2 linked regions of the Lujinxingia sediminis genome follow. The protein of the gene in region 2 binds, or shares a complex with, the protein of the main gene of each other region. Links are inferred from orthologs where the notes say so. Each region holds a gene or a part of one and is shown on either strand. Other genes may lie near its edges.

Region 1 (4,542 bases), on a different replicon or contig from region 2:
TCAAGCTGGACACCGCGTTTGCGCGTGACTTGCTCTAAGATCGTGTGAGAAAGACGCCGGTCCCGGCGGGGCCGGCGTCTTTCTGACAAAAAAGCAGGATACGGCGCTTGACGGAGCCTCCGGGCTCGACTACGAAGAGCGCCGTCGGTCGGGTTACCCCGGCGATAACGCCCCGCGCAGGAGTGTACGCGGAGCGAAGACATAGAGTTGCTTTCGACATCGAAGAAGCAGGTGAGCACGTCAAGTGTTCTTAATGTCCCGCGGAGATGGTCAGATGCGACCGATTGCAGTGCCGGTGTGTATGCCGGCAATCTGGATGACGTTGACTGAGACCCTCCGCACCTTCGGTGCCGAGGGTTTTGTTGTTGGATGGCGTCGAGTCGAGGATCGCAGAAGCGATGCACGACTCGAAGCGAGACTTTAAGGAGATGCGATGAATCGCGCGGAAAAAGAACAAGAAGTCGCGTCGATCCGCTCCGATCTCGAGCAGGCGAAATCCGTCATCCTGGCGAGTCATGTGGGTATGGACGTGAACACGGTGAACGAACTTCGCTCGAAGTTCCGCGCCGAGGGCGTTCAGTACCGGGTGGTCAAGAATACGCTGGCGAAGCTGGCGATCTCGGGCACCGACATGGAAGTGATCTCGGACTTGTTTGTGGGTCCTGTGGCCATCGCGTTCAGCGCGGAGGATGCAGTCAGCCCGGCCCGAGTGATCAAAGACTTTGCCAAGGATCACGACGCCTATGAGGTGCGTGGTGGCTTCCTGGACGGGACAGCGCTGGATGTAGCTGGCGTGAAGCGTCTGGCGGATATGCCGACCAAAGACGAGTTGCGCGCGAAAGTGCTCAGCCTGTTCACGGCGGTGCCCACCAAGTTTGTTCGCACGCTCAACGCCGCGCCGACCTCCTTCTTGCAGGTTCTTACGGCCCGCAAGCAGGATATCGAGCAGAGCGCCTGATCGGAGAGGGACGACCTCTTCACCCATTACAAAACACACCAGAAAAGCTCGCGTGCTGGCGAGCACTTAAGGAGAGAACACCATGGCTGATGTCACCAAAGAACAAGTCGTTGAGTTTCTTAGCAACATGAGCGTGATGGACCTTGCCGGTCTCGTCGAAGAGCTGGAAGAGAAGTGGGGCGTGAGCGCCGCCGCTGCCGCTCCGGTGATGATGGCTGCCGGCCCGGGCGGTGCGGAAGCTGCCGCTGAGCAGACCGAATTCGACGTTGTTCTTGCCAGCTTCGGCGACCAGAAGATCAAGGTCATCAAGGCCGTCCGCGAGCTCACCGGTCTGGGTCTTAAGGACGCCAAGGATCTGGTCGAAGGCGCTCCCTCGACCGTTAAGGAAGGCGTTGATAAGGAAGAGGGCGAGAAGTTCAAGGCTGCCCTTGAAGAAGTCGGCGCGACCGTCGAACTCAAGTAATCGAATGCTCCTGTGAGGGAGCGTGATTCTTGAAGTTAAAGAAACCCCGATGCCTTTTGCGGCGTCGGGGTTTTTTGATCTGAAGGCGGTACAAAGGTGGGGTGCCAGGCGTTCGATCATTTGGAAAGACGATCGGGTGCGAAAGCGATCGGGTGCCAGGGGTTCGATCATTTGAAAATGATCGGGTGCCAGGGGTTCGATCATTTGGAAAACGATCGGGTGCCAGGGGTTCGATCATTTGAAAAATGATCGGGTGCCAGGCGTTCGATCAGGGGGCGGCAGCGTCGATTTCGCGCTGGAGTGTGGCTGCCTGATCGCGGGCGTGTTGAGCTGCCTCGTTGTCGCCGAGCTGCTCCTGGGCCCAGGCGATGAGGGAGTAGGCTTCGGCGCGTGCGCGAGGGCTGCGCTCGGATGAGAGGGCCCGGGTGGCAAACGAGAGGGTGGCTTCGGCGTCGTTGGTGCTGCGGGCCTGTCGGGCGCGTTGCAGGAGGGAGGGAGGGGGCGATGCGACGAGCTCGTCCTCGTCGGCGGCGGGGGTGTCGGCTTCGATGTCCGCGTGTTCGTTGGTTGTGGAGGGCGTGGCAGAGCGCTGTTTGAGAGAGGCGCCTCCAGATGCTGCGAGGGAGGAGGGTTCGGCTGAAGGGGCGGAAGCGCGCTCACGCGTGGGGGCGGTGTCGAGGCGATCTTCAACGGGGGCGAAGGTGTCGCTTTGTGCCTGAGGGGCGGCCGGTGCGGTGGCACCGAAGTCGCTCCTTCCGACGCCGTAGCTGTCTGCTCGGCGGGGAGATGCAGCGCGTTGAGGCGCACGGGCGGTGCTGTCCGTGGGGGAATCGGCAAGAGCGGCACCCGGAGCTTCGGCGCGGCGGCTGGCCCGGGGTTTCGGGGAGGGGGCCGTCCGGGGACGCGGTTCGGCTTCGCGCGCTGGCGACGCTTCGGCGGTGATTGCAGGAGCGGTGCGTTTGAGAGGTTGGTGATGATCTTCGGCCTGGGGGCGCGCGGAGGCAGCCGCGCCGGCTCCGCGCGCGTTGGTTATCTCGGAGATCGCGCCTTCGGTGGGAGCTTTCTCGGCGGCCGCGGAGCTCTCTTCGTCGGGCATGGCTTCATGTTTGGCGTTTTCGGCGAGGGCTGATGTCTCGAAGGAGACGGGGGCGGCCATACCGTGTTCGGCCAGAGGATCGTGGGGGCGCGTGGTGGTGTCGAGTTGTAAGGCGCGTAGGATTCCGGCGACGCCGAGGAGCAGGGCGGCAGCGACAAGGCTCTGACGGAAACCGGGGCTATGCCAGGCGCGTCGCCAGATAGACTGACGAGGGTCGGAAGCGGACCGAGTGTGGGAGGGCGTGTGGGTGCGGGCGTCTTCCAGGATGCGTTCGGTCAGCGTGGAGGGGACACGGGCAGGCTGGGAGGTGTGTCGGGCGATAATATCGCGCGATGCGCGCAGCTCCTCATAGGCCGCTCGCCGCTCGGGGTCAGCGTCGAGCTCGGCGCGCAGCGCTCGGGCCTCTTCGGACGGAAGTTCGCCGTAGAGGAGGTCGAGGAGTTTGTCGTCGGGGGCGTGCGCGCTCATGGCAACATGGTCCGTGAGGAGGAGATCATTTTTAAGCCCGAGGCCTGGGCTGTGTCCGGTTCTATAAACGCAAAGGGTGCGGAATAGATCTAATTCCCTGGTTGCCGGGGCAGACAGGGGAGGTCAGGGGAGCATTTCGGAGGCTTCGTCAGCGTCAAAGCTCTGGGAGGCGAAGTCGGCGAGTTCGCCGCGTAGGGTTTGAAGGGCGTAGCGCATGCGGCTTTTGATGGTGGGAACGGGGCAGTCGAGCATCGTGGCGATCTCGCGAAATTTCAGTCCGGAGATCTCGCGCAGGATAAAGACCTCGCGTTGATCTTCGGGGAGGTTGGCCAGGGCCCGGTCGAGGCGGTCGCGGAAGACCATGCGGTCGTGGTCGACGGAGGCCGAGCGGGCTTGCTCATCCGGGAGGATGTCCTGGCGGGTTGCCCCCTCGTCGTCGCCCAGCGGTTTTTGCAAAGAGAGGGTGTGGGCGCGGCTGTGCTTTCTGGCGAGATCGATGCAGAGGTTTCGGGCAATGGTGTAGGCCCAGGTGGTGAATTTTGCGTCAGGTGAGTAGGAGGCGGCGCTCTTTACGATGCGCAGAAAAGTCTCCTGAAGGAGCTCATCGGCTAGCGAGGGCTGGCGGCAGCTGCGCAAAATGAAGTTGTAGAGGGGCCCCTGGTGGCGAGTGACAAGAAGGGTAAATGCCTTCTGGTCGCCGCCGGCGTAGCGGGTCATCAGCGCTTCGTCGCTCAGTTCGTCGAGCCGGGGTTCGGTAGCGGCTCCGGAAGCGCGGCGGCCGAGCAGGGATTTGATGACGGCGAAGAGCATGATGCTCGCAGGGGACAGGGGGGATCGGGGTGGTACGAGAGGAGTTTATCGGAGGAGGGGGTGGTGGGGCAACGGGATGGAGGGGGGCTGGCGATCGGGTGCCAGGCACTCGTACAGGGGTGGCGATCGGGTGCCAGGCACTCGTACAGGGTTGGCGATCGGGTGCCAGGCACCTGAGCATGATGTTCAAGAAGATCGAAGGCCAGGCACCTGAGCATGATGTTCAAGAAGATCGAAGGCCAGGCACCTGAGCATGATGTTCAAGAAGATCGAAGGCCTGGCACCGAGGTGGGTGCCAGGCCTTCGTGATCATCAGAACTAAACAAGAATGGGCCGTGGCTCAGCTTCCCTGGAGCGCGGAGGAGGTCTGGCCGGCGAGTTGGCCGAGGGTTGTGCGGCTGCTCCAGCCGGGGAGGCGCTGGCGATCGCGGCTCAAAGCGTCGACATCGGCCTGGAGGGAGGTGGCGTTGGTAACCCCGGCGCAGACGACGCCCAGGGTCCGGGCCGGCCAGCTCTCCATGGCGAGAAGTTCTTGGATGACGGGCTGGAAGTCGGTGACTTTTTCGCGTTCCATGGTGCCTTTGTAGAGGTTGCAAACCTGGGAGGTGGCCGCCTCAAAGCTGTCTTCGCGGGGGATGTCCCAGCCCTCGGTGGTGGTGGGGAGAGCGGAGGCAATGAGCGGGAGGCTGTCGCGCTTTTGAGTGTCGATGATGTAGTTGGCGGCAACCCAGCGCATCAGGCCGGGGC
Region 2 (4,462 bases):
CGAGCCCATCGAGGTGGAGAACATTGACCTTGAGGCCGAGCCGATGGCCGCGCGCTCCGCGCGCCTCGACAACGAAAGCGGCCAGGCTGCCCTCTTTGACTTCGGGCTCATCGAAGCGGCATCGCCGGCCGATCTCGACGCACTGGTGAGCGCGGCGGGCATGAACCCGCGCTACACCTTCGATGAGTTTGTCGTGGGTCCCTCCAACCAGTTTACCCACGCGGCCTGCCAGGCCGTGGCCTCGGGCAGCGGTCAGACCTACAACCCGCTCTTCATCTTCGGGGGAGTGGGCCTGGGTAAGACGCACCTCTTGCAGGCGATCGGCGTGGAGATGTTGCGCCGCGATCCCCGCACCCGCGTGCGCTACCTCTCGGCCGAAGTCTTCATGAACGAGCTCATCGGGAGCCTGCGCCAGAAGACGATGGCCGAGTTTCGCAACCAGTTCAGAAACGACTGCGATCTGCTCCTGATCGATGACATTCAGTTCATCGGCGGCAAGGACTCCACCCAGGAGGAGTTCTTCCACACGTTCAACGCCCTCTATCAGAGCGGCAAGCAGATCGTGATGACCTCCGATAAGACCCCGCAGGAGCTGCCCGGCATTGAGGAGCGCCTGGCCAGCCGCTTCGCCTGGGGATTGATCGCCGATGTGCAAGCCCCCGAGATCGAGACCCGGGTGGCGATCCTGGAGAAGAAGGCCGAAGACAGCAAGATCGAGCTGAGCAAAGAACTCGTGCTGCTGCTGGCCACCTCCATCCGCAGCAACGTGCGCGAGCTCGAAGGTACGCTCCTGCGCATGGTCGCCCAGGCCCAGCTCCTGGGCGTGCCGCTCAACACGGATCTGGCCCGCCAGCTGCTCAAACGCATGAACATCCAGCATGAGCGCAGCCTGGGCGTCGAGCAGATCATCCGCATGGTCGCCTCCCATTTCGACATCAAGCCCTCCGACATCAAGGGAAGCCGACGCACCCGCGCGATCAGCGAACCGCGTCAGATGGCGATGTACTTGAGCCGCAAGCACACCGGGGAGAGCTACCCGGAGCTGGGACGAAAGTTCGGTGGTAAGGATCACACCACGGTGCTCACCGCTTTCCGCAAGATCGAAGACCTGGTGGAGATGGGTAATAACGACTTCGCCACCGCCATCGCGGAGCTTGAAGCGTTGCTCCTGCGCTGAAACTCCCCCATAAGCCCCCACGATCGCCCGGGCCCAGCTTGACTTTAGGCCATGGGTGATGTTTATTTGCCGCGCTCTGGTCCCCGGCCAAAAATGGGGACCGACGCTGCGCACGCCCCTCACCCCGAAATCCATGCATCGACGCGGGGTTAGGGTGCCTTCATTCACGTAGCATTGAGACTCACTGCAACGCATACATTGAACTTCAGAGGTTTAAGATGAGCAAACGCACCTACCAACCGAGCAAAGTAAAGCGCCGTCGCACCCACGGATTCCGCAAGCGTATGAAGACCGTCGGCGGCCGTCTGACCGTCAAGCGTCGTCGCTCTCGCGGCCGCAAGCAGCTCGCTGTGACCAAGCACAAGAAGTAAGACTTGAGCGTCCCACGCCTGGACGAAGAATGGGTCTTTCGCTTCGATGCCTCGCTCCTCATTCCCCTCGCGCCACAAACGCGTGTTGGCGGAATGAACGCTGGCTGAAAGCACACCCGCAACTCCGACTCCAGGCCGGCCAGTGAGTGCATTGATCACACCCTCGAATCAAGGTGAAACCGCTCCCGGGGCGGAGGGACACGATCAGCGACTGCGAAAGTCGGAGCGTCTTTTGAAGCGCTCCGACTTTTTGCGCACTCGCCGCAAGGGACGCCGCTATGAAGGGCGTTGGACGGTGGTCTACTGCAAGGCCAACACGCTCGATCATCCTCGTCTGGGGGTGACGGTGAGCAAGAAGGTTGGCAACGCCGTCTGTCGCAACCGCTGGAAGCGACGCCTGCGCGAGATCTTTCGGCGCAACAAGGCGCTCTTTGGCCTGAGCCACGACACGGTGGTGATCGTCAAAGCGGGCAGCGAGCATCCGGCGTACGAGGAGCTGGTCGCCGACCTGCTCCAATCGGTGGCGCGAGCTCAAAAGCCGCGCCGCCCACGCGCGGAGCGTCGCTGATGTGCCAGGAGCACGCCACACACGACCAGGGGAACCTCACCGGGCCTGAGGATCTTGAACTTGCCAGCGATGGCGATCTTCAAGATGCGCAGGCTTCGGCGCGTCCGGGTCTTCTGGCGACCTGGGGCATCGCCATGGTGCGTTTTTACCAGCGCGCGCTCTCCCCTTTACTCCCCCCGATGTGCCGATATCGGCCGACCTGCTCCTCGTATATGATCGAGGCGCTGCGGCGTTACGGCTTCTTTAAAGGCGGCTACCTCGGGCTTAAACGCCTGCTGCGCTGCCATCCCTTACGCCCGGGCGGCTACGATCCCGTCCCCTGATCGGACGGGCCTCCAAAGGCCCCCCGGACCTCAAACTGCGAACGCGTCATGGAACAAAAACGCTTCATTCTGGCGATGAGTCTGATCACCGTCGTCTTCATTGTCTGGCAGGCCGTCATGGGCCCCGATCCCGGCGAGTTGGCCCCGGAGGACGGCGAAGCCGTTACCGCGCAGGAGGCTGAGACCGGTGGTGAGGGTGCCCAGACTGCGTCGACCGAAGGCACCGAAGCTGAGTCCGAAAGCGCGCAGGCCATGCCTGCGGCCGAGCCCGACGACGCTCCGGTCGAAGCGCCGGTGGTCGAAGAGCGCTCCGATGTGCTGGCCAGCGATATGGTGCGTATTACCCTGAACAACCAGGGCGCGGTCGCCACCGACATTCAGGTCACCTCCCCCGATCAGTACGCTGGCGAGGGCGGCGATCTGTTGCGTTCCTTTGAAGAGAATGCGCCGGCCTATCCCTTCACCACGCGCTTTCGCGCCGAAAACGTCCAGGTGGCCCCGGACGCCGGCTACGAGCTCATTGAGGACTTAAGCGAGCTCAACGCCGACGGTGAGACCTTCAACAAAATCACCTACCGCTACACCGATCCGCGCGGGCGCTTCAGCGTCGATAAGATCTACGCCATCAATGGCGAGAAGCCCTACGTCGTAGACTTCGACGTGGTGGTTCACAACCGCCTTAAAGATGTGCGCCTGGTCGACACGCTGCTCGTCGACGTGATCGGCAAGGACGACCCCAACCGCAAGTCCAACTTTTTGGACTTCCGCCCCGACCAGCTCGAGGCGGTCTGTCGCAACAGCGACGATATGGAGCGCACCCTCTTTGAGCAGCTCGAAGAGACGACGACCTTTAGCCAGTACCCGGTGATCTGGGCCGGTGCCGACACCCGCTACTTCCTGATGGCGGCGATCCCCGAGTCGGGCGCCAAATCCTGCGTTTTTGAGCGCCTCGACGGTGACTACCTGCGCACCAACCTGGCCTATGAAGGCTTCTCGATCGCGCCGAACGAGCGCTACACCGAGAGCCACCTGCTCTACCTGGGCCCCAAAGACTTCGGCGTGCTCAAGGACGTGGGCTACCGCATCGAAGAGGCCGTCGACTACGGGCTTCTCACCGTGCTGGCGCGTCCGCTGCGCGCGCTCCTGGTGTTCTTCTTCGGCTTCACCGGCAACTGGGGCATCGCGATTATTTTGCTCACCCTGCTCATCAAGCTTCTGAGCTGGCCGCTGACCCAGAAGGCCTACGTGAGCGCCGAGCGCATGAAGCAGATCCAGCCCATCATCAAAGAGATCCGCGAGAAGTACGAGAACGACCAGCAGCGCATGACCGAAGAGACCATGAAGGTCTTCAAAGAGCATAACGTCAGCCCGCTGGGTTGTTTGCCGATGCTCCTTCAGATGCCGATCCTCTACGGCCTCTTCGTGATGATCTACAACTCGGTGGAGCTCTATCAGGCCGACTTCCTGTGGTACACCGACCTCTCTGCGCCCGACCCGATCTTCCTGCTCCCGATCATCATGGGGGCGGTGATGGTGGTTCAGCAGCGCCTGACGATGGTCGATCAGAGCAACCCGCAGATGGCGATGATGATGAAGATCATGCCCATCATGTTCACCGCCTTCATGCTCTTTTTGCCCGCCGGTCTGGTGCTTTACTACCTGCTCAACCTGGTGCTGGGACTTCTGCAGCAGTACATGATCAAGCGGCAGTTTGCGGCGACCGACGAAGGCGCCACCACCACCTGAGCGTCCCCCTACTTGACTCGACGTTGCGGCCGCATCGGGCGGCCACCTTCCAAGGATGAATGCTATGGCTGACGATAAGAAGACGAAGGAAGCCTCCGGCGGACGCCGCTCGGCCCGTGGCCGCCGCGCCACCAAACTCGACGAAGATCAGAAGGTGGCCGTTGGCGAGGAGGCGGCCGCAGCGGTCAAGAAGACTTCGTCGACGAAGACGTCGGCCAAAAAAGAGGAGCCGGCCGCCGAGCAGAAGCCCCGGCGCACCCGCTCCAAAAAGAGTGAT

What was found.
Region 1: rpmH (region 2) and rplL share a complex: the UniProt entries of both Escherichia coli proteins name them as parts of the 50S ribosomal subunit. The link is inferred for Lujinxingia sediminis from one-to-one orthologs.

The regions. Positions count from the first base shown.
Region 1 is NZ_SADD01000002.1:533,281-537,822, reverse strand. The notes cover bases 45-2,730. They hold rplL (50S ribosomal protein L7/L12), read left to right. Parts: upstream 45-1,040; coding sequence 1,041-1,421; downstream 1,422-2,730. Other genes in these bases: EA187_RS07630 (anti-sigma factor family protein), read right to left, coding at 1,690-2,730; rplJ (50S ribosomal protein L10), read left to right, coding at 434-958. Also shown: rplA (50S ribosomal protein L1), read left to right, coding at 1-38; more of EA187_RS07630, read right to left, coding at 2,731-2,985; EA187_RS07625 (RNA polymerase sigma factor), read right to left, coding at 3,109-3,795; EA187_RS07620 (hypothetical protein), read right to left, coding at 4,136-4,542. UniProt on the Escherichia coli protein: The binding site for several of the GTPase factors involved in protein synthesis (IF-2, EF-Tu, EF-G and RF3). Is thus essential for accurate translation.
Region 2 is NZ_SADD01000003.1:180,894-185,355, forward strand. The notes cover bases 1-2,971. They hold rpmH (50S ribosomal protein L34), read left to right. Parts: upstream 1-1,395; coding sequence 1,396-1,548; downstream 1,549-2,971. Other genes in these bases: dnaA (chromosomal replication initiator protein DnaA), read left to right, coding at 1-1,177; rnpA (ribonuclease P protein component), read left to right, coding at 1,781-2,116; yidD (membrane protein insertion efficiency factor YidD), read left to right, coding at 2,251-2,439; yidC (membrane protein insertase YidC), read left to right, coding at 2,488-2,971. In the rest of the region: more of yidC, read left to right, coding at 2,972-4,185; EA187_RS20605 (hypothetical protein), read left to right, coding at 4,250-4,462.